DNA from 3 places in the Mesorhizobium sp. WSM3864 genome. Region 3 is predicted to be linked to each of the others. Evidence: predicted binding sites of a transcription regulator. Region 3 holds the regulator's gene; each other region holds the start of a gene.
The links. The regulator PhoB, encoded in region 3, activates phosphate uptake and scavenging genes when phosphate is short. The targets are predictions, from matches to a motif close to TGTCATNNANCTGTCAT.
Positions count from the first base shown of each region.

Region 1 (10,673 bases), on a different contig from region 3:
ATGAAACGGCTGGATCCAGCCATCGGCAAGGCAATCGTGGACGCCGCGCAGGAAGTGATCGACGGCAAGCTCGACGACCATTTCCCGCTCGTGGTCTGGCAGACCGGTTCGGGCACGCAGTCCAACATGAATGCCAATGAAGTGATCTCCAACCGGGCCATCGAGATGCTCGGCGGCGTGATGGGCTCGAAGAAGCCCGTGCACCCGAATGACCACGTCAATATGAGCCAGTCGTCGAACGACACCTATCCGACGGCCATGCATGTCGCCTGCGCCGAGCGGGTCGCGCATCACCTGATCCCGGCGCTACACCATTTGCACAAAGCGCTCGACGCCAAGGCCCGCGCCTTCAACCACATCATCAAGATCGGCCGCACCCACACGCAGGACGCCACACCCCTTACGCTCGGCCAGGAATTCTCCGGCTACGCCGCGCAGGTCGCGTCGTCGATCAAGCGCATCGAGCAGACGCTGCCCGGCCTGCAGGAACTGGCGCAGGGCGGCACCGCGGTCGGCACCGGGCTCAACGCGCCGGTTGGCTTTGCGGAAAAGGTGGCGGACCGGATCGCTGCCATCACCGGCATCGCCTTCGTGACGGCGCCGAACAAGTTCGAGGCGCTCGCAGCACACGATTCCATGGTGTTCTCGCACGGCGCGATCAACGCGGCGGCGGCGGCGCTGTTCAAGATCGCCAACGACATCCGCCTGCTCGGTTCAGGCCCGCGCTCGGGCCTCGGCGAGCTGTCGCTGCCGGAGAACGAGCCGGGCTCGTCGATCATGCCGGGCAAGGTCAACCCGACGCAGTGCGAGGCGCTGACGCAGGTCTGCGTGCAGGTGTTCGGCAACAATGCCGCGCTAACCTTCGCCGGCAGCCAGGGCCATTTCGAGCTCAACGTCTACAACCCGCTGATGGCCTATAATTTCCTGCAGTCGGTGCAGCTGCTTGCCGACGCTTCCGTATCCTTCACCGACAATTGCGTCGTCGGCATCGAGGCGCGGGAAGACAACATCAAGGCGGCGCTGGAGCGCTCGCTGATGCTGGTGACGGCGCTCGCCCCCACCATCGGCTACGACAACGCCGCCAAGATCGCCAAGACCGCGCACAAGAACGGCACCACGCTGCGCGAGGAAGCCTTGGCCACCGGGCTGGTCAGCGAGGCCGACTACGACCGGCTGGTGCGGCCCGAGGACATGACGCATCCGGGGTAGTTCTCGCGGCGCGGACAGGCCAAAGGGGTCGTCGTTCCAGGGCGAAGACGACCCGATCGGGCGTTTCGGCTAGTCCCCGAGGTCTGCGACTGCAACCCCCAACCGATAGTTTGGCTATTTTGCGGGGGCACAATTTACTCGTTAATCCCAATCCGCCGACACGATTTTCGCGCGCGTCCGCCGGTCACCGAAACATACTGCCTGTGAACAATGTGTCGCCGCATCGGCGGCTTTGGTGAACAGTCTTCGTCGTCTATCTGACTGGGCATTCAACACGATTCGGAGACTCGCCAATGTCCATCAACACTTCCGCCGCCGGTACCAGCATCGCGTCCAACAGTGCCACCACCATCCTGCTCGGCCGTATCCTGCTCGCCGTCATCTTCCTGCTTTCCGGCTTCGGCAAGCTTACCGCCATTTCCGGCACCGCCGGCTATTTCGGCGCCCTCGGCCTGCCGCTTCCGACCGTGACGGCCGTCGTGGTCGGCCTCATCGAGCTGCTCGGCGGCCTTGCCATTCTTGTCGGGTTCCAGACGCGGATCGCCGCCTGGTTGCTCGCCATCTTCACGATCGCTACCGGCCTGGTTGCTCACACCGGCTGGGCCGACCAGATGCAGATGATCCAGTTTCTCAAGAACCTCGCCATCACCGGCGGCTTTATCCTGCTCGCCTCCTCCGGCGCCGGCGCCTATTCGATCGACGCCAAGCGCGGCTGATCTCCTTCCCCTCCCAAGCTGAAACTTTGGCGGCGCGGAATTTTACGCGCCGCGTTTTAGTTTTATAGAGTGCAGGCGTACACTGCACCGAGAGCCGGTGCATTCCCGGGTACCGGCAAGGGAGGTGGGCCATGAACCGCAACGCGTTGCTTCTCGCCTCGCGGCTCCTGCTTGCCGCGCTGTTCGTGCCCTCGGGCTTCCAGGTGCTGACCAATATATCCGGCACGATCAATTATTTCACCGGCCTCGGCCTGCCGCTACCGACCCTGGCGGCCTGGGGCACCGGCCTGTTCGAGCTGATCGCCGGACTTTTGATTCTTGTCGGTTTTCAGACGCGGATCGCGGCGCTGCTGCTTGCCGCCTTCACTATCGTCGCCGGCTTCATCGGCCATTTCGGCCAGGGCGGCGAGGATGCGACCCTCGCCTTCATGCACCAGCAGATGCTGATGAAGGACATTGCCATTGCCGGGGGCTTCCTGGCGCTCGCCATGGCCGGCGCCGGCGCATGGTCGGCCGACGGCCGCCCTTTTGGCGTCGGTGCCGAGATCACCTGATCCGTCACTTGACGGAAATGCTTGGCCCGCCTTCGACCGCCAGCACCAGCCGGCGGTTGGTGATGCGCGCCAGTTGCGCCAGCCGCCCGGCAGGTCGTTCGCCATAGAGGTCGGCAAGCGACGCCGGCAGCACCAGCGCAAGCGCACCGTTGCCGCGGCTTTCCCATTTCAGCCGCGGCATGACCCCGGGCATCGCCGCCGTCAGCAGGTAGACGACGCGCATCATCGCCGCCAGCGCGCGGGCGCGCTCGAGCATGCGCGGCGGCGCCAGGGTCTTGATCTCGGGCGCGATCGCATCGTTGAAGATGCCGTCATGGCGATAGGCGTTGGTCAGGGCCAGATAGGCGCGGCCAGGATGGTCGACGCCGATAAAGGACGCATGCGCGATGATGTTGAGCGACTGCCGGCCGCGATATTCGGGATGCGCCCGCCAGCCGATATCGGCAAGTAGGCAGGCGGCGTGGCGGTAGCGCGCCTCATCCACCGTCTCGTCGATGCCGAAGGCCTTGAAAGCCTTGTCCGTCCATTCGACGAGGTCATGCGCGTGATGGACCGAGCGCGAGCGCAGCAGCGCCAGTTCCTCCGCCGCGGAGATCAGCGGATCGGCCTTCTGCTCGGCGGCGTCGAGCAGCGAATAGAGGAAGCCTTCGCGCACGCCCTGCGCCGAGACGACGACCTTCGAGGGCTCCATTGCCGCCATGATTTCCTGCAGCACGACCGCACCGTAAGGCAGCAGCGAGCGGCGGTTCTTGGAGACGCCTTCGATGCCCTTGACCTTTTCGACCTCGCCCTTGGCCACCTGCCTAAGGAAGTTCAGGGCGCTGTCGGCGGCGATCTCGTAATGATGCATGACGCCGAGCGGGTAGTTGGTCATCTCCATATGGAGCCGGGCGAGGTTTCGCCAGGTTCCGCCGACGGCGTAGAACACCCTGCCCTGCCCACCCTTCAAAAGCTTCGCCCGCGCCAGTTCCTGGCGCGCGATCTTCTGCGCCTGGACGAGAGAGTTCTTCGCCATGTCCTGCAGGCGCAGGCCGCCGAGCGGCAGCGTGATACCGTCGCCGATCGCCTCACCATTGATGTCGACGAGTTCCAGGCTGCCGCCGCCAAGGTCGCCGGCGATGCCGTTGGCCGGATAGAAGCCGGAAATGATGCCAAGCGCCGAATAATGCGCTTCCTGGCGGCCGGAGAGCACTCGGATCTCGGTCTTCAGCACATCCTCGGCGCGGTGGATGAAGTCCGGGCCGTTGACCGCCTCGCGCGCGGCCGCAGTCGCCAGCACATAGATGTGCTCGGCGCCGGCTTGATCCGAAAGCGCGCGAAAACGGCGGAACTCCTCCATCGAGCGCGTCACCGCCTCGGGATCGAGCTTGCCCGTCGAAACGATGCCGCGGCCGAGGCCGGCCAGCATCTTTTCGTTGAACAGCATCGTCGGCGAGCGCGCCAGCCCTTCATAGACGACGAGGCGGATCGAGTTCGATCCGATGTCGATGATCGACAGCGGCCGCCGGTCCTGGAGCCGGCCCTGGGAGACTGAAATCACGCGGCGGCGTTCTTCTTGCGGCGCTTAAACTGGGCAATGCGCCTGGGCGCATGCGATTTCAGCGCGTCACCCCGTCCGGAAAGACTCGGATTGGTCATGAAATATTCCTGCGCGTTGAACGGTTCCTCGCCCTCCTCGAGCGCAGCGCGCCGGGAGGTGCCATCAGCCAATACGTCGAAACTTTGCTGATTGTCCATGATGTTGCCGAGCATGATCTGGCCAAGCACCTGTTCATGCACAGTCGGATTGGTGATCGGCACCAGGGTCTCGACGCGGCGGTCGAGATTGCGCGGCATGATATCGGCCGAGGAGATGTAGACGATCGCTTCGTCGGACGGCAGACCGTGGCCGTTGCCGAAGCAGTAGATGCGGCTGTGCTCGAGGAAGCGGCCGACAATCGACTTCACCCTGATGTTCTCGGAAAGACCCGGCACCTGCGGCCTCAGGCAGCAGATGCCGCGCACGACGAGATCGATCTCGACGCCGGCGCGGCTGGCGTCATAGAGAGCGTCGATGACGGTCGGATCGACGAGCGCGTTCATCTTCATCCAGATACGGGCCGGCCTGCCCTCGAGCGCATGGGCGATCTCCTCGGCGATGTGCCTGAGGATGCGGTCGCGCAGCGTGAACGGCGACACCGCAAGACGCATCTCCTCGGCAGGCTCGGCGTAGCCGGTGATGAAGTTGAAGATCTGCGCGACATCGCGCGCGATCGTCGGGTCGGTGGTGAAGAAGGACAGGTCGGTGTAGATGCGGGCGGTGACCGGATGGTAGTTGCCGGTGCCGAGATGCACGTAGTTGCGCAGCCGGCCGTCCTCGCGGCGGACCACCAGCGACATCTTGGCGTGGGTCTTCAACTCCAGGAAGCCGAACACGACCTGGACGCCGGCGCGCTCGAGGTCGCGCGCCCAGCGGATATTGGCCTCTTCATCGAAGCGCGCCTTGAGCTCGACGAGCGCCGTCACCGACTTGCCGGCCTCCGCCGCGTCGATCAACGCCCGCACGATCGGGCTGTCGTTCGAGGTGCGGTAGAGCGTCTGCTTGATGGCGACGACTTCCGGATCGGCCGCCGCCTGGCGCAGGAACTGCACCACGACGTCGAAGGATTCGTAGGGGTGGTGGACGATGATGTCCTTCTCGCGGATCGCGGCCAGGCAGTCGCCGCCATGCTCGCGGATGCGCTCGGGAAAGCGCGGGTTGTAGGGCGTGAATTTGAGGTCGTCGCGCGGAATGGCGACGATCTCGGAGATCTGGTTGAGCGCCAGCGGCCCGGTGAGCACGCTGATGCGGCTCGACGACACTCCGAGCTCGCCGGCGACGAAGTCGCGCAACTCGGCCGGCATCAGCGTGTCGAATTCGATGCGGATGACGGAGCCGCGGCGGCGGCGCTTCAGCGCCGTCTCGAACAGGCGAACGAGGTCTTCCGATTCCTCCTCCACCTCGATATCGCTGTCGCGAATGATGCGGAACGTGCCCGAGCCCTTGACCTCGTATCCAGGGAAGAGCTTGCCGATATAGAGGCCGACCGCTTCTTCCAGCGGGATGAAGCGGACATGATGCTTGCGGTCGGGCAGACGGATGAAACGCCGTAGCGCCACCGGCAAGCGCAAGAGCGCGCTCATCTCTTCGCCGTTCTTGCGGTGGCGCAGCTGCAGCGCCATCGAGAAACCGAGATTGGGGATGAACGGGAACGGGTGCGCCGGGTCGATCGACAGCGGCGTCAGCACCGGGAAGACCTGATCCTGGAAATGCTCCTCCAGCCACGCCTTCTCGTCCTTGGTCAGGCCATCGCGGGGGATGCTTTCGATGCCTTCCTTGTTGAGCAGCTCCATCAGGGCCGACAGGCTCTTCTGCTGGTCTTCCTGCAGGCGCTCGACCTCGCGCAGCAATTGCTCCAACTGCTGCTCAGGCGTGCGGCCGTCCGGGCTCTTCAACGCGATGCCCTCGCGCACCTGACCGGCGAGGCCGGCGACGCGCACCATGAAGAACTCGTCGAGATTTGCGGCCGAGATCGACAGGAAGCGAACGCGCTCGAGCAGCGGGTGATGCTCGTTCAGCGATTCCTCGAGCACCCGGCGGTTGAACTGCAGCCAGGAAAACTCGCGGTTGACGAAACGATCTGGATTGCCGCCGTCCGGGCTCGCCGCCTCGACGGTGATGAACTCGCTCTGCACCGGCTTCAGTTCGTTCATGGTTCCTGCTCTTGCCCACAACGTCGTTCTTTGAGCGCCATACGCCGCCGGACGCGCTATGCACGCTCTAACACGCTTTTATGACGCATGATGTCACGGAATCGCTTCGTTTCCGGGCTCATGCGCTTAACCGGCTCAACTTATCCTGTGCCAGCCTTTTGCGACAGTTTCATTTCATCGATCTTGCAAACCGGCCGGTTATGATCCAGATGCAAACGGGCCGAACTGAAGGAGACGACGATGGCAGGCGGTACCATTCCCCATTTCCAGAACGATGCGGGCCATCCGGCAATCGATATCGGCGTCAAGGAATTCATGTGCACCGGCGCCAATCCGCCTTTCGACCATCCGCATGTATTCCTCGACATGGGCGACGACAATGAGAAGGTCTGCCCGTACTGCTCGACGCTCTATCGCTATTCGCCGAAGCTGAAGGCGACGGAAACCGAGCCTGCCGGCTGCCTCTATATCGACAAGGCTGCCTGATCTCAGATCATGGGTGACCGCTAGACCATGGATGAGGCGCGGTCCCGGCAGGTCGTCATCGCCGGGGCCGGTATCGCCGGACTGACGGCAGCTCTTGCCTTTGCCGAACACGGCCATGCCGTCACAGTGCTGGAACAGGCCGGCCAGCTCGAAGCGGTGGGCGCCGGCATCCAGCTTTCCCCCAACGGAACCCGTATCCTCAGCCGGCTCGGTGCGCTCGACCGGTTGCGGCTGAACGCGATCCGCCCGGAAGCGGTGGTGCTGAAGGACGCCGCCAACTTGCGGGAACTGGCGCGCGTGCCGCTCGGCCAGACCGGCGAAGAGCGCTGGGGCGCGCCCTATCTGGTGGCGCACCGCGCCGACCTGCAGGCCGCGCTGGCGGCGCGCATGGCAGAGCATCCCGAGATCCAACTCGTCACCGGCGCGCGGGTGACGGACGTCGCTGTTCAGCCGCAAAACATCGCCGTCACCGCCGAAACGGATGGCGGCAGCATCGAGGCCGCCGGCGGCCTGCTGATCGGCGCCGACGGCGTCTGGTCGTCGGTTCGCACGGTGCTTGTGGGTCGAGAGCCGGCTTTCGGGAAGAACCGCTTCTCGGGCGAGCTGGCCTGGCGCGCAACGATTGCAGCGACAAGCGCCGCCGGCCAGGCTTTTGCGGCGATCGCCGCCGGCGACTGCATCACCGCCTTCCTCCATGCCGGTTTCCATATGGTCGCCTATCCGGTGAGCAAAGGCAGCGACTTCAACCTCGCCGCTTTCACCAAGGGCGAGCGCATCGCCGAAGGCTGGTCCGGCCATGCCGATCCCGCCATTCTCGCCAGCGCCATGCGCGGCACGTCGCCCGCGCTGGCAAGGCTTGTCGCGCTTGCCGGGCCATGGACGGCGTTTCCGATCCACACCGTCGAGCAGACGCGCTGGACGATGCCGCAGGGCGTAGCCCTGATCGGAGACGCGGCGCACGCCATGACCCCGTTCGCGGCGCAGGGCGCGGCGATGGCGATCGAGGATGCCGCGACGCTCGCCGATCTGGTCGCCGACTTCGCCGGCGATCCGCGGCAGAACCTCTCCACATGGGAAAATCGCAGGCGCCCGCGCATCGAGAAGGTGCTCAGACGCGGCGCGCTCAACCGCATGGCCTGGCACGCATGGGGCCCGGTTGCGATCGCGCGCAATTTCGTGCTGGCGACGCGCCCGGCGGAGAAACTCGCGGCTGATCTCGACTGGCTCTATGGATGGGAAGAGCGGAAGGTGGTGCGGCGGTAGGGGCCTACCGGGCGGCCGACAAAATTGGATTGGCCGGCGGGACAGCGCCCCCCTCTGTCCTGCCGGACATCTCCCCCACTTGGGGCGAGATCAGCTGTCACCGCTGCCTTCGCCAATGGTCAACGTTGCAGGATAAGAGCCGGCGCTCCAACTGCCAATCTCCCCCCTCGTGGGGGAGATGTCCGGCAGGACAGAGGGGGGCGCGAAGGAACGCGATACTTGCCAATTCGCGGAGCGCCACCTCAATCATACAACCTCAACGACCACCCTAGCGACACCGGCAACGGATTCCACCAGCCGGTGCGCAAGCCGGCGGTGCGCAGTGCCGCCGCCGTCCAGGTGTTGCAGCCGATCAGCGCGTTGAAATTGCCATTGGCCTCGTAGAAGCGATCGAAGCTGGAATAGCCAGCATTGTCGATACCCATCGGCCCGTTCGACCCCTGTTGGAAACTCGCCTGAATGTAATCAAGCAGCGCGGAGAAATGCGCCTCGTCGATGTCGAAGCCGGCGACATTGGGATGCGGCTCTTCAATTGCGCCGGCGACGTCGACATGCATGACCGAGGCATCGAGCGTCAGCGCCTTCAAGACAGGCGCGGCCTTCAGTTCGGACCAGTTTGGCGTCTCCAGATAGAAGGCGCGGCCGCCCCAGCCGAAGACGAAATAGCGCGCGGCCGGCGCATCGGCAGGCTGGCCGGCCTCGACGAGAAAACGGAAGCGCCGGCGTACATCATCATCCAGCGGTATCGCAATGTCGGTATGGATCGCGTTCTTCAGAACCAGTATGTGCCGGGTGCTCTCGCCTGCGGCTCTCGCTGCCGGCCAGAGCGGGTGCGGCACCAATGTTCCGATCGCCGCGGCTAGAGGCGCCGCCGCCACTAATGTCGCAAGGTATCGCAGGAATTTTCGCATCAGGCGCGGTAGGTCCGTCGCATTTGCCGCCGCGAGACTGGCCGAAGCCGTTCGTGACTTCGTCATCCTCGGGCTTGACCCGAGGATCCATGCCGTGACCTTTGCCGTAGGGCGCAACGGCGCAGAATTCTGAACCGCAGCGAAGCCCCGATGTCACGGCATGGATTCTAGGGTCTGCGCCGCGTCGCTTCGCTCCTTGCTCCGCCCTAGAATGACGAAGCGGAGAGGCGCTTCGAGCACCCTGTTACCGGCCGCCGCTTCAGTGCAGGATCTGCGACAGGAACAGTTTCGTGCGCTCATGGCGCGGATTATCGAAGAACTCGGCCGGCGTGTTCTGCTCGACGATCTGGCCCTGATCCATGAAGATCACCCGGTTGGCGACCTTGCGGGCAAAGCCCATCTCGTGGGTGACGCACAGCATGGTCATGCCTTCTTCGGCAAGGCCAACCATCGTCTCCAGCACTTCCTTGATCATTTCCGGGTCGAGCGCCGAGGTCGGCTCGTCGAACAGCATGATGCGCGGGTTCATGCAGAGCGAGCGGGCGATCGCCACGCGCTGCTGCTGGCCGCCGGAGAGCTGTCCAGGATATTTGTTGGCCTGCTCCGGGATCTTGACGCGCTTCAGGAAATGCATGGCGATTTCCTCGGCCTGCTTCTTTGGCGTCTTGCGCACCCAGATTGGCGCCAGCGTGCAGTTCTCCAGGATTGTCAGATGCGGGAACAGGTTGAAGTGCTGGAACACCATGCCGACCTCGCGGCGCACCTCGTCGATCTTCTTCAGATCGTTGGTGAGTTCCTTGCCGTCGACGATGATCTTGCCCTTCTGGTGCTCTTCCAGGCGGTTGATGCAGCGGATCATGGTCGACTTGCCGGAGCCGGACGGACCGCAGATGACGATGCGCTCGCCACGCATCACCTTGAGGTTGATGTCCTTCAGCACATGGAACTCGCCATACCATTTGTGCATGCCGACGATGTCGATGGCGACATCTGTCGTCGAGATGTGCATCTTCTTGGCGTCGACCTTGAGGTCTTCCGCGCTGACGGCGTTTTCGGTGGCCATGGCCAATTCCCCTTTTTATCGTTTGTAGCCGGTGTCCAGCCGGCGCTCGGTGTACATTGAATAGCGCGACATGCCGAAGCAGAACAGCCAGAACACGAAGGCGGCGAAGATCAGGCCGGACTTCGGGGTCTGCGGCGTCGCCCAGTTGGGATCGGAGAAATTCTGCTTCACCACGCCGAGCAGGTCGAACATCGAGATGATGAGCACCAGGCTGGTATCCTTGAACATGCCGATGAAGGTGTTGACGATGCCGGGAATGACCAGCTTCAGCGCCTGCGGCAGCACGATCAAGCCCATCTTCTGCCAATAGCCGAGGCCGAGCGAATCGGCGCCCTCATACTGGCCCTTCGGGATCGCCTGGAGGCCGCCGCGCACCACTTCCGCCATATAGGCGGCGGCAAACAGCGACACGCCGATCAGCGCCCTGAGGTACTTGTCGAAGGTAACGCCCTCGGGAAGGAAAAGCGGCAGCATGACGCTCGCGAAGAACAGCACGGTGATCAGCGGAATGCCGCGCACCGTCTCGATGAAGACGACGCAAAGCCATTTGACGATCGGCATCTGGGAGCGACGGCCGAGCGCCAGAGCGATGCCCAGGGGCAGCGACACGGCCATACCAACGAAGGAGAGGCTGAGCGTCACCAGCAGCCCACCCCAGCGCGAGGTCTCGACATGCGGCAGGCCGAACACGCCGCCGACCAAAAGGAAGTGGGCGACGACCGGCAGCACGAGGAAGAGC
Region 1 is NZ_NSGD01000018.1:55,046-65,718, reverse strand. Features, by position in the region: gene fumC (class II fumarate hydratase) at 1-1,209, shown strand, start outside; gene CK215_RS25575 (DoxX family protein) at 1,503-1,925, shown strand; gene CK215_RS25570 (DoxX family protein) at 2,057-2,479, shown strand; gene ppx (exopolyphosphatase) at 2,484-4,019, opposite strand; gene CK215_RS25560 (RNA degradosome polyphosphate kinase) at 4,016-6,211, opposite strand; gene CK215_RS25555 (zinc-finger domain-containing protein) at 6,452-6,697, shown strand; gene CK215_RS25550 (FAD-dependent monooxygenase) at 6,725-7,960, shown strand; gene CK215_RS25540 (TIGR02117 family protein) at 8,203-8,871, opposite strand; gene CK215_RS25535 (amino acid ABC transporter ATP-binding protein) at 9,131-9,934, opposite strand; gene CK215_RS25530 (amino acid ABC transporter permease) at 9,950-10,673, opposite strand, start outside.
Region 1: a site for PhoB is predicted at 6,372-6,388, ahead of CK215_RS25560 (RNA degradosome polyphosphate kinase). Genes of this name have one in related genera too.

Region 2 (10,673 bases), on a different contig from region 3:
CCTCGCTCAGCGACATTTCGCGCGCGCTGAACGATGCGCATTTCGAACAGGCGATCACGCTGCTGGCAAAGGCCGAGACAATCTATGTGCTAGCCAAGCGCCGCTCCTATCCGGTCGCCTCCTACATCGCCTACGCGCTTGGCAAGCTCAAGATCCGCAACCAACTGATCGAGTCGGCCGCGGGCTTGAACGCCGAGATGATCGGCTTCGCCACGCCGCGCGACGCCGTCATCGCCATCAGCTTCTCGCCTTACGCGCCTGCGACCATCGAGGAGACGCGCTCGATCGCCGAGCAGGGCGTGCCCATCGTCGCCATCACCGACAGCTCGTTCTCGCCGCTCGCCCAATTCGCCAAGGTCTGGTTCGAGGTGGCCGAATCCGATTTCGGCGGCTTCCGCTCTTTGTCGGCAACGATGGCGCTTGCCATGGCGCTGACCGTTGCCGTCGGCGAAAAGCGGCGCGACGCCGGCCGCAGGCGCAAGGCCTGAGCGGCCCCGAACGGGCGTTTTTCCATCAGGGAACACTCATTCCATATTGACTATGGATTGGAATTATTATTTCATATTGACGGTGTCACGCCGCCGTTCGCGCGTGCTGCCCAAAACGACGCTGCTCTGCACAACAAAGCCGATGGGAGGTTCGAATGGGCGAAGCCGTGGAAGCGAAATATCCGCCGCTCGACGTCATCACGATCGGCCGCGCCTCTGTCGATCTCTACGGCCAGCAGATCGGCTCGCGTCTGGAGGATATAACCTCCTTCGCCAAGTCGGTCGGCGGCTGCCCGGCCAATATCTCCGTCGGCACGGCAAGGCTCGGCCTGCGCTCGGCGCTGCTCACTCGCGTCGGCGACGAGCAGATGGGCCGCTTCATCCGCGAGCAGCTCAGGCGTGAGGGCGTCTCGGTCGACGGCCTGAAGACCGACAAGGAACGGCTGACGGCGCTGGTGCTGCTTTCCGTCGAGGACGAAGGCGTCTCGCCGATGATTTTTTATCGTTCGGATTGCGCCGATATGGCGCTCGCCGAAGAGGACATCGACGAGGCTTTCATCGCCTCGGCGCGCGCCGTGGTCGTCACCGGCACCCATTTCTCGCGTCCCAACTCGGATGCCGCACAGCGCAAGGCGATCCGTTTGATGAAGGCCAAGGGCGGCAAGGTCGTGTTCGACATCGACTACCGCCCGAACCTCTGGGGGCTCGCTGGCCATGCCGAGGGCTTCGAGCGCTACGTCAAGTCGGACCGGGTCTCGGCGCAGCTGAAGACGGTGCTGCCCGATTGCGACCTCATCGTCGGCACCGAGGAGGAAATCATGATCGCCTCCGGCGCCGACGATTGTCTGAGCGCGCTTAAGACGATCCGCACGCTGTCGGCCGCTACCATCGTGCTCAAGCGCGGTGCCAAAGGCTGCATCGTCTATGACGGGCCGATCAGCGACGACCTCGAGGACGGCGTCGTCGGCGAGGGCTTCCCGATCGAGATTTACAACGTGCTCGGCGCCGGCGACGCCTTCATGTCGGGCTTCCTGCGCGGCTGGCTCGGCGGCGAAAGCTTTGCCACGGCGGCGACCTGGGCCAATGCCTGCGGCGCCTTCGCCGTGTCGCGCCTGCTATGCGCGCCGGAATATCCCACCTTCGAAGAGCTGCAGTTCTTTCTGAAGCACGGCAGCAAGCATCTGGCGCTGCGCAAGGACGAGGCGATCAACCACATCCACTGGGCGACGACGCGCCGGCGCGACATCCCTTCGCTGATGGCGCTCGCTTGCGACCATCGCGTCCAGCTGGAAGATGTCGCCGCCAGGGTCGGTGCAGATGTCTCGCGCATCCCCGACTTCAAGGTGCTCACCGTCAAGGCGGCGGCCAAGGTCGCCGCCGGTCGCGACGGCTACGGCATGCTGATCGATGAGAAATACGGCCGCGATGCCATGTTCGAGTTCGTCCGCCATCCCTTTGCCTGGTTAGGTCGGCCGGTCGAGCTGCCCGGATCGCGGCCGCTGCGCTTCGAGTTTTCGCAGGACATCGGCTCGCAGCTCACCGAATGGCCGGTCGACCATTGCATCAAGTGCCTCTGCTTCTATCATCCGGATGATCCGGAAGCGCTGAAGACAGAGCAGCAGCAAAAACTGCGGACCCTGTTCGAGGCGGCGCGGAAAGTCGGCAGGGAACTGCTCGTCGAGATCATCGCCGGCAAGCACGGCACGCTCGACGACACCACCATTCCGCGCGCCCTTGAAGACCTCTATGCGCTGGGCATCAAGCCCGACTGGTGGAAGCTCGAGCCGCAGGCCTCGGCAGGCGCCTGGGCCAGGATAGAGCAGGTGATCGTCAAGAATGATCCGTGGTGCCGCGGCGTCGTGCTGCTCGGTCTGGAGGCGCCGCAGGATGAGCTGGTCGCCGCCTTTGCCGCCACCGCCAATGCGCCCATCGTCAAGGGATTTGCCGTCGGTCGCACCATCTTTGTCAATGCCGCCGAACAATGGCTGGCCGGCAAGATCTCGGATGACGAGGCTGTCGCCGACATGGCCTCGCGCTTCGAGCAATTGACCGAGGCATGGCTTGCAGCGCGCGGCCGCAAAGCAGCATAAGAAGAACGGGCAGCATATTAGGCGGCACAGGGAAAGCCGGAGGAAACGACAATGACCAAGACCGTTCGCCTGACGATGGCGCAGGCGCTGACCCGCTTTCTCAGCCGCCAGATGACCGAGATCGACGGCAAGAAGGTGCCGATCTTCGGCGGCGTCTGGGCGATCTTCGGCCACGGCAATGTCGCCGGCATCGGCGAGGCGCTCTACCAGGTCCGCGACGAGCTGCCGACCTTCCGCGCCCATAACGAGCAGGCGATGGCGCATGCGGCGATTGCTTACGGCAAGGCGAATTTCCGCCGCCGCTTCATGGCCGCGACCACCTCGATCGGCCCCGGCGCGCTCAACATGGTGACGGCTGCGGCGCTCGCCCACGTCAATCGCTTACCGGTGCTGCTGCTTCCCGGCGATGTCTTCGCCAACCGCTTGCCCGACCCGGTGCTGCAGCAGGCCGAAGATTTCTCCGACGGCACGGCGAGCGTCAACGATTGCTTCCGCCCCGTCTCGCGCTATTTCGACCGCATCACGCGGCCGGAGCAGATCATCCCGGCGCTGAACCGCGCCATGCAGGTGCTGACCGATCCGGCCGAATGCGGCCCGGTCACGCTTTCGCTCTGCCAGGACGTGCAGGCGGAGGCCTATGATTATCCGGAAAGCCTGTTTGCCGAGCGCGTCTGGACGCCGCGCCGGCTGCGCCCGGATCGCAACGAACTGGCCGTCGCCGTGGCGGCCCTGAAGAACGCCAAGAAGCCGCTGGTGATCGCCGGCGGCGGCGTCCTCTATTCGCAGGCTTCCGGAGAGCTGGCCAAGCTGGTGCAGGGCGCCGGCATTCCGGTTTGCGAGACCCAAGCCGGCAAATCCTCGCTGCCCGACGATCATCCGCTCAACATGGCGGCCGTCGGCGTCACCGGCACATCAGCGGCCAACCGGCTGGCGGAAGAGGCCGATGTGGTTCTTGCCGTCGGCACCAGGCTGCAGGACTTCACCACCGGCTCCTGGGCGCTGTTCAAGAATGCCGGCCGCACCATCATCGGGCTCAATACCCAGGTCTTCGATGCCGGCAAGCACTGGGCGCTGCCGCTGGTTGCCGACGCCACCGAAGGGCTCGCCGAGCTTTCCGCCGCGCTGAAGGGCTGGAAGGCGCCGACCGCCTGGACCGACAGTGCGCTGAAGGGCAAGACGGAATGGCAGGCTGCTGCCGCCAAGGTGACGGCCTCGACCAACGCCGCCTATCCCTCCGACGCGCAGGTGATCGGCGCCGTGCAGCGCGCGATGGGCTCGGGCGTCACGCTTTTGCATGCCGCCGGCGGGCTGCCCGGCGAATTGCACAAGCTCTGGCAAGCGGGCGCGCCCGGTTCCTATCACGCCGAATACGGCTTCTCGACCATGGGCTACGAGATCGCCGGCGGGCTCGGCGTCAAGATGGCGAAACCCGACCAGGAAGTCGTCGTCATGGTCGGCGACGGCTCCTATCTGATGCTCAATTCCGAGATCGCGACGTCGGCGATGCTCGGCCTGAAGCTCACCATCGTGTTGCTCGACAATCGCGGCTATGGCTGCATCAACCGGCTGCAGATGGCGACCGGCGGCGCCAACTTCAACAATCTCCTGAAGGACGCTCGCCACGAGGTGATGCCCGACGTCGACTTCGCCGCCCATGCGGCCAGCCTCGGCGCCGTCGCCGAGAAGGTGGCCTCGATTGCTGAACTCGAGACGGCGCTCGCCAAGGCGAAGGGCAACGACAAGACCACCGTGCTGGTCATCGACACCGATCCGCTGGTGTCGACCGAGGCCGGCGGCCACTGGTGGGATGTTGCCGTGCCGGAAGTCTCGTCGCGGCCGCAGGTGAACGCCGCGCGCAAGGCGTATGACGAGAAAAAGCTCATGCGGAGCTTAGGTGATTGAAGCTGGCGCTGCCCCTCACCCTTGCCCTCTCCCCGTGAAGAACGGGGAGCAGGGGGCCGCCACCGCTGAAGCCTGTCCCTTCTCCCCGTCATTTCCAGGGAGAAGGTGCCGGCAGGCGGATGAGGGCAGCGCCGATGAGCGAAAGTTGAACGATCCAAACCTGGAGTGACGACTTGAAAGCCAAACTGGGCATGTCTCCCATCGCGTGGTGGAACGACGATCTCGTGGAATTGAGCGATGATGTGTCGCTGGAGGAGTGTTTGCGCCAGTCGCGCTCGGCCGGCTTCACCGGCATGGAGATGGGCCGCCGCTTCCCCAACGATCCGAAGGTGATGCTGCCGATCCTGAAGGAGGCCGACGTCACGCTCTGCGGCGGCTGGTTCTCCGGCACGCTGGTCGATGAGGACATGTCGAAGAACAAGGATCGCATCCAGCCGATGATCGACTTGTTCAAGGCGGTCAACGCGCCTTGCATCGTCTATGGCGAGGTCGGCCGCTCCATCCAGAGCGACCGCTCCAAGCCTCTTGCCACCAAGCCACGGCTTTCCGGCGACGAGATGAAGGCCTATGGCCGCCGCGTCACCGAATTCGGCGAATGGTGCGCCGACCAGGGTATGCCGCTTTCCTACCATCATCACATGGCGGCCGTGGTCGAGACCGAGCCGGAACTCGATTCCTTCATGCATCATTCCGGCGAGGGCATCCCGCTGCTGCTCGATGCCGGCCACCTCGCCTTCGCCGGCGGCGATGTGTTGCGCGCCATCGACAACCACCACAAGCGCATCAACCACGTCCATGTGAAGGACGTGCGCATGAACGTGATCGACGGGCTCGACCGCACGAAACAGTCCTTCCTCGATGCCGTCGCGCTCGGCGCCTTCACCGTGCCCGGCGACGGCTCGCTCGATTTCGGCGCGATCGTCCAGCGCTTCGCCGACTACGGCTATGAAGGCTGGTTCGTGGTCGAGGCCGAGCAGGATCCGAAAAAGAACCCGCCGCTGAGGATGGCTGAGGTCGGCCATAAGGAGCTGATGCGGGTGATGACGGCCGCCGGCTATACGGTCGAGACGCAGGGCTTCCCGGCGTAAACGGTGGATTCGTCCGGCCGCTCGGTCTATCTGATGCGTTTGGACAAGTCCCGGATTGGCGCGATGAAAGACTATGAGCACCCCTTCTTCCGACCGCTGTGGCGGCGCATTGCCGTCGTCGCCGTCTGCCTAATCTGGTCGGTGATCGAATTCGCCTCCGGCACGCCGTTCTGGGGGGTAATCGCGCTCGGCTTCGCCGGTTACGCGGTGTGGCAGTTCTTCTACCTCTACAAGCCGGCCGAGGAGCCCAAGCCTCCGGCCGAGCCGAAGGAATGACCCAGGAGACAAAAATGTCGAAACTGCTCGTCAAGGCCGACAAGGGCCACGGCCACGTCGCCCACGTCACCCCGCAAAGCGCGGGCTGGACTTACGTGGGTTTCGATCTCCACCGGTTGCGGCCGGGCGAGACGGCCGCCGGCGAGACGGGCGAGCGCGAGGTCTGCCTGGTGTTCGTCACCGGCAAGGGCAAGGCTGCGGCCGGCGGCAAGGATCTCGGCCTGCTCGGCAAGCGCATGTCGCCCTTCAAGGGCAAACCCTGGTCGGTCTATGTGCCGCAAGGCTCCGACTGGTCGGTGACCGCCGACACCGAACTGGAGCTTGCCGTCTGCTCGGCGCCCGGTCTTGGCGGCGGCCTGCCCGCCCGCGTCATTGCGCCCGACGATCTCGGTCAGGAAGTGCGCGGCAAGGGCACCAATACCCGTTACGTCACCAACATCCTGCCCGAGGGCAAGCCGGCCGACTCGCTGCTGGTGGTCGAGGTCATCACGCCCGGCGGCCATACCTCCAGCTATCCGCCGCACAAACACGACCAGGACAATCTGCCGGCCGAGTCCTATCTTGAGGAGACCTACTACCACCGCCTCGACCCGCCGCAGGGTTTCGCCTTCCAGCGCGTCTACACCGACGCCGACAGAAATGGCGTGCGCGATCTGGACGAGGCGATGGCGATCGAGGACGGCGATGTCGTGCTGGTGCCGAAGGGCTACCACCCGTGTGCGGCCTGCCACGGCTATGATCTCTATTATCTCAACGTCATGGCCGGCCCGAAGCGGACGTGGAAATTCCACAACGCCGCCGAGCATGAGTGGCTGATGAAGGCGTGAGATTTTTCATAGCCCTCAACCTGTTGGTCCAGTTCGGGAAAATCGTCGGCTAAGGACCGCCGGAGCCTGGGTTGCCTTCGAAAACCCATGAAAGCTTCGTCAATCCGTCATGGAAATCACCTATGGCAGCGGTCTGACGAGGATTTTCGATGCGCTATGCCATTTACTTTACCCCGAGGCAGGATGAGCCGCTGGCGCGGATCGCCGCCAACTGGCTGGGGCGCTACCCGTTCGGCGCGCCGACGCGGCCGGTCGAGGGTGTGGGTGACCTGTCGGCGGCGGAAGTTGCCTTCCACACCGCCTCGGCACGGCGCTATGGCTTCCACGCGACGCTGAAGGCGCCGTTCCGGCTGGCGCCGAGCGAAACGGAAGCCTCGCTGCGGGCGGCGCTCGACGATTTCGCCGAGGCCACGCCACCAGTCGTCATCCCGCGTCTGGTCGTCGGCCAGATCGACGGCTTCTTCGCGCTGGTGCCGGAAAGTCCTTTCGAGCCGCTCAACAGTTTCGCCGGCGCGGTCGTGCGCGCTTTCGACCGCTTCCGCGCGCCGCTGACCGAGGCCGAGATCGAGCGCCGCAGCCCAGACTCGCTGAAGCCGGATGAGTTTCGCAACCTCTGCCAGTGGGGTTATCCCTACGTCTTCGAGACGTTCCGCTTCCACATGACGCTCTCCGGACGGGTCGGGCCACAGGAAAGCCCGCGCCTTCGCGCTGCAATCGACAGCCTGTTCGCGGACGTGCTGCAGCGTCCGGTGCCGGTGGATGCGCTGACGCTGTTCGTCGAAACCGAACCGGGCGCGCCCTTCATGGTGCTCTCGCACCACGTGCTTGGACGCGGCCCGGCCAGAAAAACCGCCTGATGTCCGCCCGCCTGAGATAGGACTGCTGAAATGACCGCCGAGACCGTTTTGAACAATGCCCGCATCGTGCTGCCCGACGAGATCGTCGCGGGCTCGCTGCTGCTGCGCGATGGGCTGATCGCCGCGATCGAGCCGGGTGCGGCCCGCACCGGCGAGGACATGGGCGGCGACTACATCATCCCGGGTCTCGTCGAGCTGCACACCGATCACCTCGAAGGCCATTACGCGCCGCGTCCGAAAGTGCGCTGGAACCCGATCGCCGCCGTGCTCGCCCACGATGCGCAGGTGGCGACCGCCGGCATCACCACGGTGCTCGACGCCTTGCGTGTCGGCATGGACGAGGATGCCGACCTGAAGTCCGACGACGTGCGCAAGCTCGCCGACGCGATCGAGGACAGCGTGCGCCGGGATCGGCTCAGGGCCGACCACTTCATCCATCTGCGCTGCGAGGTCTCGGCGCCGGACTGCCTCGAGGCCTTCGCCAATTTCGAGACCGACGACAGGGTGAAGCTCGCCTCGCTGATGGACCACGCGCCGGGCCAGCGCCAGTTCGTCGATCTTGAGACCTACGCCTATTATTACCAGCGCAAGCTGAAGCTCACCGACCGCGACTTCCAGAAATTCTGCGAGAAGCGTATGGCGGAATCGGCCAAGAATTCCGGGCCGAACCGCGTCTTCATTTCCGCCGCCTGCCGCGAGCGCGGCATCGTGCTTGCCAGCCACGACGATGCGACAGCCGGCCATGTCGACGAGGCGGTGGAGCAGGGCGTGCGCGTTGCCGAATTCCCGACCACCGAGGAGGCGGCGAGGGCCTCGAAGGCGGCAGGCCTCGGAGTGCTGATGGGCGCGCCCAACGTCATGCGCGGCTCCTCGCATTCGGGCAATGTGTCGGCGCGCTCGCTTGCCGGCGACGGTTTGCTCGACATCCTGTCGTCCGACTATATCCCCTTCAGCCTGATTCAGTCCGCCTTCTTCCTCGGCGATGTCGTGGAAGGCATTTCGCTGCCGCAGGCGGTCGCCATGGTCTCGAAGAACCCGGCGGAAGCGGTCGGCCTTAGCGATCGCGGTGTCATCGAGCCCGGCCGGCGCGCCGACCTCGTGCGCGTGCGCGTCGACCAGCATGTGCCGGTCGTGCGCAACGTCTGGCGTCAGGGCAGGCGCGTCGCATGATGGTTTCTGCGCTGATCGAACGCGAGCTCACCGAGACCCTTGCGATCCGCAACGGCGTCTTCGTCGCGGTGGTCGGGCCGAGCGGCGCCGGCAAGGACACGGTGATCGGCTACGCCAGGGCGCATTTTGCCGGCGAGACGCGGCTGGAGTTCGTCCGCCGCGTCATCACCCGTCCGAGCGACTCCGCCAGCGAGGACCACGATACGCTGGCCGACGCCGCCTTCGCCGAGGCGGAAGCGGACGGCGCCTTCGCCATCTGCTGGGACGCGCATGGCCTGCGCTATGGCCTGCCGGCCGATGTCGATTGGGCGATCGCCAATGGTCATGTCGCGGTGGCCAACGTCTCCCGTGCCGTCATCCCGGCGCTGCGTGAGCGCTATGCCAACCTGGCGGTGGTCGAGATCACCGCGGCGCCGGAGATCCTCGCCGAGCGGCTGGCGGCGCGCGGCCGTGAATCGCGCGGCGAAGTGCTGGCGCGTCTGGCGCGCAGCACCAGCGTGACGCTTTCCGGACCGGACGTCACCTCCATCGACAACAGCGGCGCCAGAGAGATCGCCGGCGAGCGCTTCGCCGACGTGCTGCGCAAGGCGATGGCGTTCTCGGACCTTTCGGACATGATCTGACGGAGTGATGCCGGCTCGCGAGTGGGAGGTTGAGCCGAGACTTGTTGATGTCGGCGCCAACGTCCAAAAAATGTGTGCAGCACGCGAAGTTGAAATTTGCGCCGCTGCCTGCCGAGATCGGACGAGGGAAGCTACTCCGCCGGCGCGCCGGCGACATTCCGGCGCGACGCCTCCATCATCCGGCGCCGGGCGCGGAACACGCCCCACTGCTGGTCGACCAGCACGCCGATCAGGATGACGCCGCCCATCACCGCGAAGTTCAGGGAGGACGGGATGCCGAGCAGATTGACGAGGTTTTGCAGTTCCTGCAGCAGCACGGTGCCGAGGATGACGCCTACCAGCGAGCCCTCGCCGCCGCGCAGCGAGAAGCCGCCAAGCACCGCCGCGGCGATGGCGTAGAGCTCATAGAACTGGCCGTGACTCGCCGGCGAGATCGAGCGCGTGTACATGGCGAAGTAGATCGCCGACAGCGCCGTCAGCACACCGCAGATCACGTATGCCGCGATCACCACGCGCCCGGTGCGAATGCCCGAATACTTCGCCGCTTCCTCATTCTTGCCGATGGCATAGAGATAGCGCCCGAACACCGAGCGGTGCAGCACCACCCACATGACGATGGCGATCACGATCAGCGCGATGAAGGAATTCGGCAACCCGCCGGAGCGGCCGGCGGTCAGGAATTCGAGATCCGGGAAATTCTGGCCGAAAGCGAAGCCCGCCGTGCCGTCGGCGGTGTAGAAACGGGCGACGCCGCGGTAGATCAGCAGGCCGCAAAGCGTCACCACGAAAGGCTGCATCTTGAGCCGCGTGATCAGCCAGCCATGCATGAAGCCGATGATGGCGCCGAGCACGATGATCAGCACGAAGGCCAACGGCCAGTCCATCTCGCGCACGGCGATGAAGTCGATGAACAGCGTGCCGAGCAGCGCGATCAGCGAACCGACCGAAAGCTCGATGCCGCCGGTGATGATGACGAAGGCCTGGCCGATCGACAGGATGCCGAACAGCGCGACCAGGTTGGAGGTGTTGGCGAGATTGATCGTCGACAGGAAGCGCGGATTTATAGCCGTGACCACCGCGCCGACCACCAGGATCAGGACCAGCAGGCCGAGGTCTTTCTTGCTCATTGCGCTCCTCCCGCGGCTTGCGCCAGCTTCGGCTTCTTGCCCACCGCCAGCAACAGCACGTTCTCTTGGCTGAAATCGTCCCGGTCGAGGATGCCGGAGATCTGCCCCTCATGCATGACCGCGATGCGGTCCGAGACGCCGATCACCTCCTCCATGTCGCTGGAGATCATCAGCACCGCGACGCCGGCATCGGCCAGCGCCCGCATCAGCGCGTAGATCTCGGCC
Region 2 is NZ_NSGD01000009.1:158,211-168,883, forward strand. Features, by position in the region: gene CK215_RS19750 (MurR/RpiR family transcriptional regulator) at 1-488, shown strand, start outside; gene iolC (5-dehydro-2-deoxygluconokinase) at 644-2,578, shown strand; gene iolD (3D-(3,5/4)-trihydroxycyclohexane-1,2-dione acylhydrolase (decyclizing)) at 2,630-4,480, shown strand; gene iolE (myo-inosose-2 dehydratase) at 4,654-5,568, shown strand; gene CK215_RS19770 (hypothetical protein) at 5,632-5,844, shown strand; gene iolB (5-deoxy-glucuronate isomerase) at 5,859-6,671, shown strand; gene CK215_RS19780 (DUF1045 domain-containing protein) at 6,821-7,528, shown strand; gene CK215_RS19785 (alpha-D-ribose 1-methylphosphonate 5-triphosphate diphosphatase) at 7,559-8,698, shown strand; gene phnN (phosphonate metabolism protein/1,5-bisphosphokinase (PRPP-forming) PhnN) at 8,695-9,321, shown strand; gene CK215_RS19795 (ABC transporter permease) at 9,453-10,448, opposite strand; gene CK215_RS19800 (sugar ABC transporter ATP-binding protein) at 10,445-10,673, opposite strand, start outside.
Region 2: a site for PhoB is predicted at 6,766-6,782, ahead of CK215_RS19780 (DUF1045 domain-containing protein). Genes of this name have one in related genera too.

Region 3 (10,673 bases):
CGCTACATGCTGTTGCGCATCGATAGCCGCACGGGAGCCTGACCGATGTCGACAGTCGCATCGCTCCACCGAAGCCGCAAGCGCAAGAACGCCGTGATGATGGCGCTCTGCACCATAGCGGCGGGCATTGGCCTCGTCTGGCTGGCGCTGATCCTCGGCGCCCTTCTCTATAAGGGACTCTCGGGGCTCTCGCTTTCGGTGTTCACGCAAATGACACCGCCGCCCGGCGACGCCGGCGGCCTGCTCAACGCCATCTACGGCAGCATCGTGATGACCGTCATCGGCATCGTCGTCGGCACGCCGATCGGCGTGCTCGCCGGAACCTATATGGCCGAGTACGGGCGCTTCTCGCGCCTCACCACGGTGGTGCGCTTCATCAACGACATCCTGTTGTCGGCGCCGTCGATCATCGTCGGCCTGTTCGTCTACGAGCTGATGGTGCGGCCGATGGGTCATTTCTCGGCGATCGCCGGCGCGGTGGCGCTGTCGATCCTGGTGATCCCCGTGGTAGTGCGCACCACCGAGGACATGCTGAACCTTGTGCCCAACGCGCTGCGCGAGGCTGGCACCGCCATCGGCGCGCCGCGCTGGGTGGTGATCCGCTCGGTCGCCTATCGCGCCGCATTGTCCGGCATCGTCACCGGCATATTGCTGGCGATCGCCCGCATTTCGGGCGAGACGGCGCCGCTGCTCTTCACAGCGCTCAACAACCAGTTCTGGTCGAGCAATCTCAACGCGCCGATGGCCAGCCTGCCGGTGACCATCTTCCAGTTTGCGCTGAGCCCTTATGAGGAATGGCAGCAACTGGCCTGGACGGGCGCACTGATAATCACCCTGACGGTTCTCGGGCTGAGCATCTTCGCCCGCAGCCTTACCGGACGCAGAGAGGACAGATGAAACCGATGTTGTCCACCGACCTGAACGTAGCCGAGACGACCGCCGAGAAGGCCAAGATCGAAGTCAAGAACCTCAACTTCTACTATGGCCAGTCGAAGGCGCTGAAGGACATCAACCTGTCGCTGCCCGAGCGCAGCGTCACCGCCTTCATCGGACCTTCGGGCTGCGGAAAGTCGACGCTGCTGCGCGTGCTCAACCGCATCTACGAGCTCTACCCGAAGCAGAGCGCCGAAGGCCAGGTGCTGCTCGACGGCAAGAACATCCTCGACCGCTCGCAGGACCTCAACCTGCTCAGGACCAAGATCGGCATGGTGTTCCAGAAGCCGACGCCGTTCCCGATGTCGATCTACGAGAACATCGCCTTCGGCGTCAGGCTGTATGAGAAGATAAGCAAGGCCGAGATGGACAATCGCGTCGAACAGGCGCTGAAGCGCGCCGCGCTGTGGAACGAGGTCAAGGACAAGCTCAACGCCAGCGGCCAGAGCCTTTCGGGCGGCCAGCAGCAGCGGCTCTGCATCGCCCGCACGGTGGCGGTGAAGCCGGAGGTCATCCTGCTGGACGAGCCGGCATCGGCGCTCGATCCGCTCTCGACCGCCAAGATCGAGGAGCTGATCGACGAGCTGCAGGCCGACTACACGATCGTGATCGTCACCCACAACATGCAGCAGGCGGCGCGCGTCTCGCGGCAGACGGCGTTCATGTATCTCGGCGAGCTGATCGAATTCGACCGGACCGAAAAGATTTTCACCTCGCCCCGCGAGAAGCGCACGCAGGACTACATCACCGGCCGCTTCGGCTGAGTTCATACGAGGACATAACCATGGCCCATACGGTCGCTTCCTTCGACGAGGATCTGAGGCAGATCAGCCAGCTCATCCGCGACATGGGCGATCTTGCCGGCTCGATGGTCGGCGCGTCGACCAAGGCTCTGCTGAATTCCGACAACGCGCTGGCGCAGCGCGTGGTCTCCGACGATGCCATCATGGACGCGCGCCAGCGCGAGCTCGACGATCGCGCCATCACGCTGATCGCCAAACGCCAGCCGATGGCCGACGACCTGCGCAGCGTCGTTGGCGCCATCCGGATGGCCGGCGATCTCGAGCGCATCGGCGACCTTGCCAAGAACATCGCTAAGCGCGTCGGCTCGGTCGGCATCAGCGCCGCGCCGCGCGACCTTTCGCACTCCATCGATTCGATGGCGCAGCTGGTGCTGATCCAAGTGCAGGGCGTGATCGAGGAATACACGGCCGGCGACGCCACGGCGCTCGCCAAGCTCCGCAACGACGACGAGCGCATCGACGTCAAATACACCTCCGTCTTCCGCGAGCTCCTGACCTACATGATGGAGGATCCGCGCAACATCACGGCTTGCACGCATCTGTTGTTCTGCGCCAAGAATCTGGAGCGCATAGGCGACCACGTCACCAACATCGCCGAGAACGCCTACTATGTGCTGACCGGCACGCAATTGCCTGCGAATCGTCCTAAGCAGGACGAGACGGCGATGTCGGCGCCGGCGGCCTGACAGCGAAGGTGCCTGCTAAATGATCGCGCCACGCATCATGGTGGTGGAGGACGAGGAACCGCTGGGGGTGCTGCTCCGCTACAACCTCGAATCCGAGGGCTATCAGGTCGAGGTGGTGACGCGCGGCGACGAGGCCGAGATCCGCCTGCAGGAGAATGTGCCCGACCTTCTGGTGCTCGACTGGATGGTGCCGGCGGTGTCCGGCATCGAGCTTTGCCGGCGCCTCAGGATGCGGCCCGAGACCGAACGCCTGCCGATCATCATGCTGACCGCGCGCGGCGAGGAAAGCGACAGGGTGCGCGGCCTCTCGACCGGCGCCGACGACTATCTGGTCAAGCCGTTCTCGACGCCGGAATTCATGGCCAGGGTCAAGGCGCTGCTGCGCCGCGCCAAGCCGGAGGTGCTGTCCAGCGTGCTCAAGGTCGGCGACATCGTGCTCGATCGCGAATCGCATCGCGTCTACCGCAAGAAGAGCGAGATCCGGCTCGGCCCGACCGAGTTCAGGCTGCTGGAATTCATGATGCGGCATCCCGGCCGGGTGTTCTCGCGCAGCCAGCTGCTCGACAATGTCTGGGGCGAGACGATCTATATCGACGAGCGCACCGTGGACGTGCATGTCGGACGCCTGCGCAAGGCGGTCAACAACGGCCGGATGCCCGATGTGATCCGCACCATTCGCGGGGCGGGCTACGCGATCAGGGAAGACTAGATCCAGGGCACCGAAGGTCTGACGGGTTCTATCTGCGCTGGCGGGTTATCGAGACGCTGGTGCTTCGCCGTCCACGGGCGGAGCACGAAGCGTCGCGACGCGGCGCAGACCCGACGATCCACGCGACTTCCACGCGCCGCGGCGGTGCAGAAATTCTGCTCCGCTCATCCGACGATTGAGGTAATGGCATGGATTCCAGGGTCTCCGCGACGGAGCTTCGCTCCTGCTCCGCCCTGGAATGACGAAGCTGCGGGGCCTTCGCTAATCTCCGGCGTCTGCAGGACCCACAGAAGCCAACGATCGCTATCGAAGCTGCTCAGGCCACGTTCTTGCCCGCTCTTGCCTGCACGCCCGGGGCGAAAATCTCCTGGTCGACGAAGGTCAGCGCGCGCATGGCGCAGCCCTCGCGGATCAGCGGCAATTCGTTCGGCTCAGTATCGAAGGAGATCGAATTTGAATGCTGGCCACCGGCAGTCTGGCCGATCGCCTCGCGCAGCGCCGGCTCGATCAGGTCGAAGGCGGCGGCGCTGACGCCGACCATGGCGACCGGCGCTGGGTCGATCAGCGCGAACAGGCTGCCGAGGCCGAAGCCCAGCGCCTCCCCGGCCCGGCGATAGGCCTCGCGCTCCGGGCCATCCGTCTCGCGCGCCTTGGCCGCGAGCGCCCGCATGTCGGCGTCGCCGACATCGACCGGCTCGGCGTTCTCGCTCATCTTCATGGCGCTGCGCCAGATGGCGTAGTTGCCGGCATAGGCTTCGACGCAGCCGCGGCGTCCGCAACGGCAAAGCGCGCCGCCCGGACGATGGATCATGTGGCCGAACTCGCCGCCGGAAGAATGCGTGCCGGTGAACAGCTCGCCCTTCAGCACCAGGCCCATGCCGATGCCGTGCGAGAGCAGGATGGCGATGAAATTGTCGCGATAGCGGTCGGGATCGCGCCACTGCAGCGCCACCGCCATCATGTTACAGTCGTTTTCCATGGTGGCCGGAATGCCGAATTCCTTTTCCAGGATGTCGGCGAAGGGAATGTCGGTCAGCGGCGTGATCGGCGACCATAGCATGGCGCGGGCATGGGAATCGGTGATGCCCTGGATGCCCATGGCGATGCGGGCGACGCTGCCGACGTCGAGGTCCGGATCGTCCAGCCGGCGCCGCACGATCGCCAAGCATTCGCCGATCAGCTCGTCGCGCGGCATGGTGAGCGTATCGAGGCGGCGCTGCTCCTCGGCGATGACCTGGCCCGCATAATCGATAACGGCGACCGAGAGGAAATTGAGCGACAGCACCACCGTTACCACCGCTGCCGCCTCAGGCTTGAGCGCGAGGCCCACCTGTGGCCGGCCGCGCTTCAGAGACGCGGTCTCGCTCGGCTTGCTCTCGGCCAGGATGCCTTCCTGGATCAGGTCGGAAGAGATCGCCGAAATGGTCGAATGGCTGAGCCCGGTGGTCGCGGCGATTTCCGTGCGCGACGGCTGGCCGGCCCGGCGCAAGGCCGAGAGCACCATGGCGCGGTTGCGCCGGCGCAGATCGTCGTGGCGGATTCCGACCGACATTTTTTCTCCTCCCAGTCAGCGCGGCCTCTCGATCATGCACAGGACCCGGCGACGCGCCAGATCGATTCACCCGGACGCCGGCACCCGAACCGTCCGGGTTTTTACAAGTTTCGGTGGACGCGGGCTGCGCCTCCTCCGAACTGTTCCCCGATAGTGGCAGAAGCGGTCGGCACTGTCATTATTTATTACGGGTCTCGAAAAAAAGTACGCGACACGTCAAAAACCGTCAGAATTGCAGTTGACAGCGCCCTAGCCTTGGATCAGTATTTTTTCGAGGCTCGAAAAAAAGCCTTTGCATGGTCTTCGGGCCAATCTGGGTCGCGCCGCGAGGGGCGCAGGGAGGATATCATGAAGAGATTCGCAGCCGCCATGCTGGCGGGCGTCGCCATGTCGTTGACGTTGGCGTCGGTCGCCGAGGCGAAGGACAAGGTGATCGGCGTTTCGTGGTCCAATTTCCAGGAAGAGCGCTGGAAGACCGACGAAGCGGCGATGAAGAAGGCGATCGAGGCCGCGGGCGACAAGTATATATCCGCCGACGCACAGTCCAATCCAGGCAAGCAGCTGACCGACGTCGAAAGCCTGATCTCGCAGGGCGCCAATGCGCTGATCATCCTGGCGCAGGACGCCTCGGCGATCGGACCGGCGGTGCAGAAGGCACTCGACGAAGGCATTCCGGTCGTCGGCTACGACCGCCTGATCGAGAACAAGGACGTGTTCTATCTGACCTTCGACAACAAGGAAGTCGGCCGCATGCAGGCCCGCGAGGTGTTCAAGGCCAAGCCCGAGGGCAATTACGTCTTCATCAAGGGCTCGGGCGCCGACCCGAACGCCGATTTCCTGTTCTCCGGCTCGATGGAAGTGCTGAAAGAAGCCATGGACAGCGGCAAGATCAAGAATGTCGGCGAGGCCTATACCGATGGCTGGCTTCCCGCCAATGCGCAGAAGAACATGGAGCAGTTCCTGACCGCCAACGACAACAAGGTCGACGCGGTGGTGGCGGCCAATGACGGCACCGCCGGCGGCGTCGTCGCGGCGCTGACGGCGCAAGGGCTGGCCGGCACCGTTCCGGTCTCGGGCCAGGACGGCGACCATGCCGCGCTGAACCGCATCGCGCTCGGCACCCAGACGGTGTCGGTGTGGAAGGACGCGCGCGAGCTCGGCAAGCACGCCGCCGAGATCGCCTCGCAGCTCGCCGACGGCAAGAAGATGACCGACATCGCGGGCGCCAAGGACTTCACGACGCCTGGCGGCAACACCGTCAAGTCGCTGTTCCTGACCCCGGTCGCAATCACCAAGGATAATCTCAACCTCGTCATCGACGCGGGTTGGATAAAGAAGGATGAAGTCTGCGCGGGCGTTGCCGCCGGCAGCGTCGCGGTCTGCAACTAAGCTGGCCGTCAGGTTCAAACGCAGCGCCGCGGCCGTTGGGCCGCGGCGTTTCTCCAAAGGCTTTCGGGCGTACTGAAGCCGGAGACCATTGGGGCAGTTCACTGTCCGGCAGGATCGCCGAACTGCTCCAGCCGTTTGTTTGTGCGTAATTCCAGGCGGCTACGCACTTTTCCTGGAATTGCTCTAGCATCGTGGTCCGGCATCCGCGCCAGACGGCAAGCCGGTGGGAGGAGATCATGACCGATACGACCTCTGATACGCCGGCCAACCCGGCGGCGGATCGCGCGCGGGCTTCCGAACTGAGCACCGTCGGGCGCTTCCTCACGGCGACTGAGCTCGACACACGCATGCTCGGCATGGTCGGCGCGCTGCTGATCATCTGGATCGGCCTGCATGTCATCTCGAGCCTGCGGCTCGGCGTCAATCCACTCGATTTCGACAGCCGAACGTTCCTGACGCCGCGCAACCTGTGGAACCTGTCGGTGCAGACCTCGGCCGTGGCCATCATGGCTTCCGGCATGGTGCTGGTCATCGTCATGCGCAACATCGATCTCTCCGTCGGATCCGCCGAGGGTTTGATCGGCATGGTCATGGGCTTTGCCCAAGTGCATTTCCTGGTGCGAATGGTTGGGCTCGAGCTTGGCAATCCCTGGATCTGGGTGCTGGCACTGTTGATCGGCCTGGCGCTCGGCCTGCTGATCGGCGCCTTCCAGGGCTTCGTCATCGCCTATCTCGAAGTGCCGGCCTTCATCGTGACGCTTGGCGGGCTGCTGGTCTGGCGCGGTGCTGCCTGGTGGGTCACCAGCGGCCAGACGGTGGCGCCGCTCGACGCCACCTTCCAGCTGATGGGCGGCGGACCAGCCGGCTCGATCGGCGCCAAATGGAGCTGGATCGTCGGCGCCGTCGCCTGTGTTGCCGTGGTGTTTGCGCTGTTCAACGGCAGGGTGCAGCGCAAGCGCTTCCGTTTCCCGCTGCGTCCGATCTGGGCCGAGACGCTGCTCGGCGCGGTCACCTGCGCGGTCGTCATGGGCGCGGTGTGGCTGGCCAATTCCTATCCCTGGCCGGTCGGCATCGTGAACCGCTACGCCGCCGCCAACAACCTCACGGTCCCCGAAGGCGGCCTGTTCATCGCCCACGGCATCGCCATTCCGGTGCTGATGGCGATCGCCGTCGGCCTCGTCATGACCTTCATCACCAAGCGCACTCGCTTCGGCCGCTATGTCTTTGCCATCGGCGGCAATCCGGAAGCGGCCAACCTTGCCGGCATCAACACGCGCTGGATCACCATGAAGGTGTTCATGATCATGGGTGTGCTGGCGACGATCGCCGCGGCGATCTCGTCGGCGCGGCAGAATTCGTCGACCAATGCGCTCGGCACGCTGGACGAGCTCCTGGTCATCGCCGCGGCGGTCATCGGCGGCACCTCGCTCGCCGGCGGCTCGGGAACCGTGCTCGGCGCTATGCTCGGGGCGCTGCTGATGCAGTCGCTGCAGTCCGGCATGGTGCTTCTCGGCGTCGATTCGCCGCTGCAAAGCATCGTCGTCGGCGCCGTGCTGGTCATCGCGGTCTGGCTCGACACCATCTACCGCAAGCGGGTGTGAAGGAGGCAGCATCATGGCAGACGAGAACGCTCCCGCCGGCGCCGCGCTGGTCGACATGCGCAACATCTCGATCGCCTTCGGCGGCATTCGCGCCGTCGACGACGCCTCCATCGATCTCTTCCCCGGCGAAGTGGTGGCGCTGCTCGGCCATAACGGCGCCGGCAAGTCGACGCTGATCAAGATACTGTCCGGTGCCTACAAGCGCGATGCCGGTCAGATCTTCGTCAATGGCGAGGAGGCAGCAATCTCCAACCCGCGCGACGCCAAGAAATACGGCATCGAGACGATCTATCAGACGCTGGCGCTTGCCGACAATGTCGACGCCGCCGCCAATCTGTTCCTCGGCCGCGAGTTGATGACCGCCTGGGGCACCCTCGACGACGTCGCCATGGAGGCCGAAGCACGCAAGGTGATGGGCCGGCTCAATCCGCGCTTCCAGCGCTTCAAGGAGCCGGTGATCAAGCTGTCCGGCGGACAGAGGCAGTCGGTGGCGATCGCGCGCGCGATCCTGTTCAACGCGCGAATCCTGATCATGGACGAGCCGACGGCAGCGCTCGGCCCCCAGGAGACGGCCCAGGTCGGCGAACTGGTGCGGCAACTCAAGGCCGACGGCATCGGCATCTTCCTGATCAGCCACGACATCCATGACGTGTTCGAGCTGGCGGACAGGGTCTGCGTCATGAAGAACGGCCAGGTCGTCGGTACGGCGCGCACCAGCGACGTGACTCAGGACGAGGTGCTCGGCATGATCATTCTGGGCAAGTGCCCGCCGGGCGCCATGCCAGGCCCGGGAGCGCTGAAAATCGCGGCCTAAGACCATAAATTGGTTGGCTAATTTGCGACTTGTTTGATGAGCCAATCGCGGCGTTGGGTTGGCCTTGCCATTGTATTGGCGCGGAGACTTGCCCATAAAGGTGGCCAACCATCCATGGGCCGCACCCTGCATTGAAAAAGCTTTTCCCGATCGTCGCCTTCATCGCCGTCGCGCTGATCAGCCTGACGATGGCGGGGTTCGCCTATTTCGCGACCCAGGAGGCGGCACGCATCAAGTTCGAGGGAACCGCCGACGATGCGCTCAACCGCATCGAGAGCCGCATCGACCTGCATCTGTCGCTGCTGCGCTCGACCCAGGCGCTGTTCGATGCTCGTAACGGCGATATCACGCGCGGCGAGTTCAAGGCCTTCCTCACCGCGCTCGACATCGACGACAACTTCGCCGGACTGCGCGGCATCGGCTTCCTGAGGCTGGCCAAGACCGGCGACGAGGCCAAGCTCGAGCGCGACATCCTGCGCGCTCGCGGTTCGGCCCACCCGGTCTATCCGGCCATCACGCAGCAGCAATGGCGCACGCCCATCGTGCTTTTCGAGCCGCTCGATACCTCCAACCAGTCGATCATCGGCTTCGACATGTTCAGCGACCCGGCACGGCGGACGGCAATCGAGAAGGCCATGGCCGACGACCGGCAGCACGCCAGTGGGCTCGTTCAACTTGGCCAGGGACAGGGGCTGGAGCAGACCTTCCCCGGATTCCTGGTCTTCGTGCGGCTGAACGTGGAAACGGCCCCGGACGTCATCAATGCCAGCCGCTCCTCGACCGCCGGCTTCCTCTACGCCTCCTTCCGCGCACGCGATTTGTTCCAGGTGGCGCTCAGCAAGGCTCCGCTGCTGCCGGTCAACGTCGAAATCTTCGACGGCCAGCCGGGTGCCGGCAATCTCCTGTTCCGGTCGGAGGCGCCGCCGGCCGAATCGCTCGGCGGAAAGCTGCTGGCGCGCCGGGATATCGTCGTGGCCGGCCGACCCTGGACTGTCCTGTTTCGGCCGACGAGCGCTTTCGCGCTGCCTTCCTCGCGCGCTATTCCCGTGATGCTCGGTCTGTTCGGCCTGCTGCTCGCCGGGGCGATCGCCTTGGTGGCCCGCTATCAGGAGCGCGCCTACGAGGCGAAGTCGCTGCTGCATGAGGCGACGGAGAAGAGCCTGCTGGAAAAGGAGCTGATCCTGCAGGAGATGAAGCACCGCATCAAGAACTCGATCACCAGGGTGCTGGCGATCGCGCGGCAGACTGCTTCGCAGGCCACGGACGTGAAGGAGTTCTCGGCATCATTCTCGGCGCGGCTGCAGGCGATGGCTGCCTCGCAGGATATGCTGACACGCTCGCGCTGGCAGAAGGCGGACCTCGGCGACCTGCTGCGCACCGAGCTTGGGCAGGTGTTCGGCAAAGAGCTTTCCGAAGGCATATTGTCGGGGCCGGAAGTGCTGCTTGACGAGACGACGACGCAGGCGCTTGGCTTGACCTTTCACGAGCTTGCCACCAACGCGCTGAAATATGGCGAGGCCGGCAACTCGGTGGGCGCCCTGAAGGTCGATTGGCGGGTCGAAGGACGTGGCCCGGAGCGGACGCTGGTGCTCGATTGGCGCGAGGCCGGGCAAAAGAAACTGGAGCCGCCGGCAAAGACCGGTTTCGGCACCAAGCTGATCGATCTCAATGTCACGCGAGAATTGCGCGGTACGATCAAGCGCGACTACCGGGCCGACGGGCTTAAGGTGGAAATCCGAATACCCCTGCCAGGCTGAGCGCCTGTCAGTCAGGGTCTAACAACGATCTACCCGGGACCGCTGGTCGGCCCCCGGGTAGATGACTGTGTCTCGCGGAAAATCAGTTGCAGCGGGCCTTATATCTCGTGCCGTCAGCGTGGCGATATATGCAATAGCCATTGCGCAGGTTGCGAACCAACAGGCCGGACCCGGCGCCCACAGCCGCGCCGATCAGCGCGCCCCTGCCGCCGCCGACCAGGCCGCCGACGCCGGCGCCGATCAAGCCGCCCCCGACGACATCCTGCTCGGTCGTGGTGCAGCCGCTGACGGCGACCACGGCAACCATGGCAATGATCATTTTCCGCATAAATTGCTCCTTAATTTTGTCCTCACTTTTGGCAGTGCCAACCGCCGTTTAGCACGAAAAAACGGGCTTTGCCTGCCCGATCTTGTTATTGCTGAAGAGAG
Region 3 is NZ_NSGD01000004.1:339,131-349,803, forward strand. Features, by position in the region: gene pstC (phosphate ABC transporter permease subunit PstC) at 1-42, shown strand, start outside; gene pstA (phosphate ABC transporter permease PstA) at 46-897, shown strand; gene pstB (phosphate ABC transporter ATP-binding protein PstB) at 894-1,697, shown strand; gene phoU (phosphate signaling complex protein PhoU) at 1,718-2,422, shown strand; gene phoB (phosphate regulon transcriptional regulator PhoB) at 2,442-3,131, shown strand; gene CK215_RS12045 (ROK family transcriptional regulator) at 3,448-4,683, opposite strand; gene xylF (D-xylose ABC transporter substrate-binding protein) at 5,032-6,072, shown strand; gene CK215_RS12055 (sugar ABC transporter permease) at 6,309-7,673, shown strand; gene CK215_RS12060 (ATP-binding cassette domain-containing protein) at 7,687-8,487, shown strand; gene CK215_RS12065 (CHASE domain-containing protein) at 8,619-10,244, shown strand; gene CK215_RS12070 (YMGG-like glycine zipper-containing protein) at 10,327-10,572, opposite strand.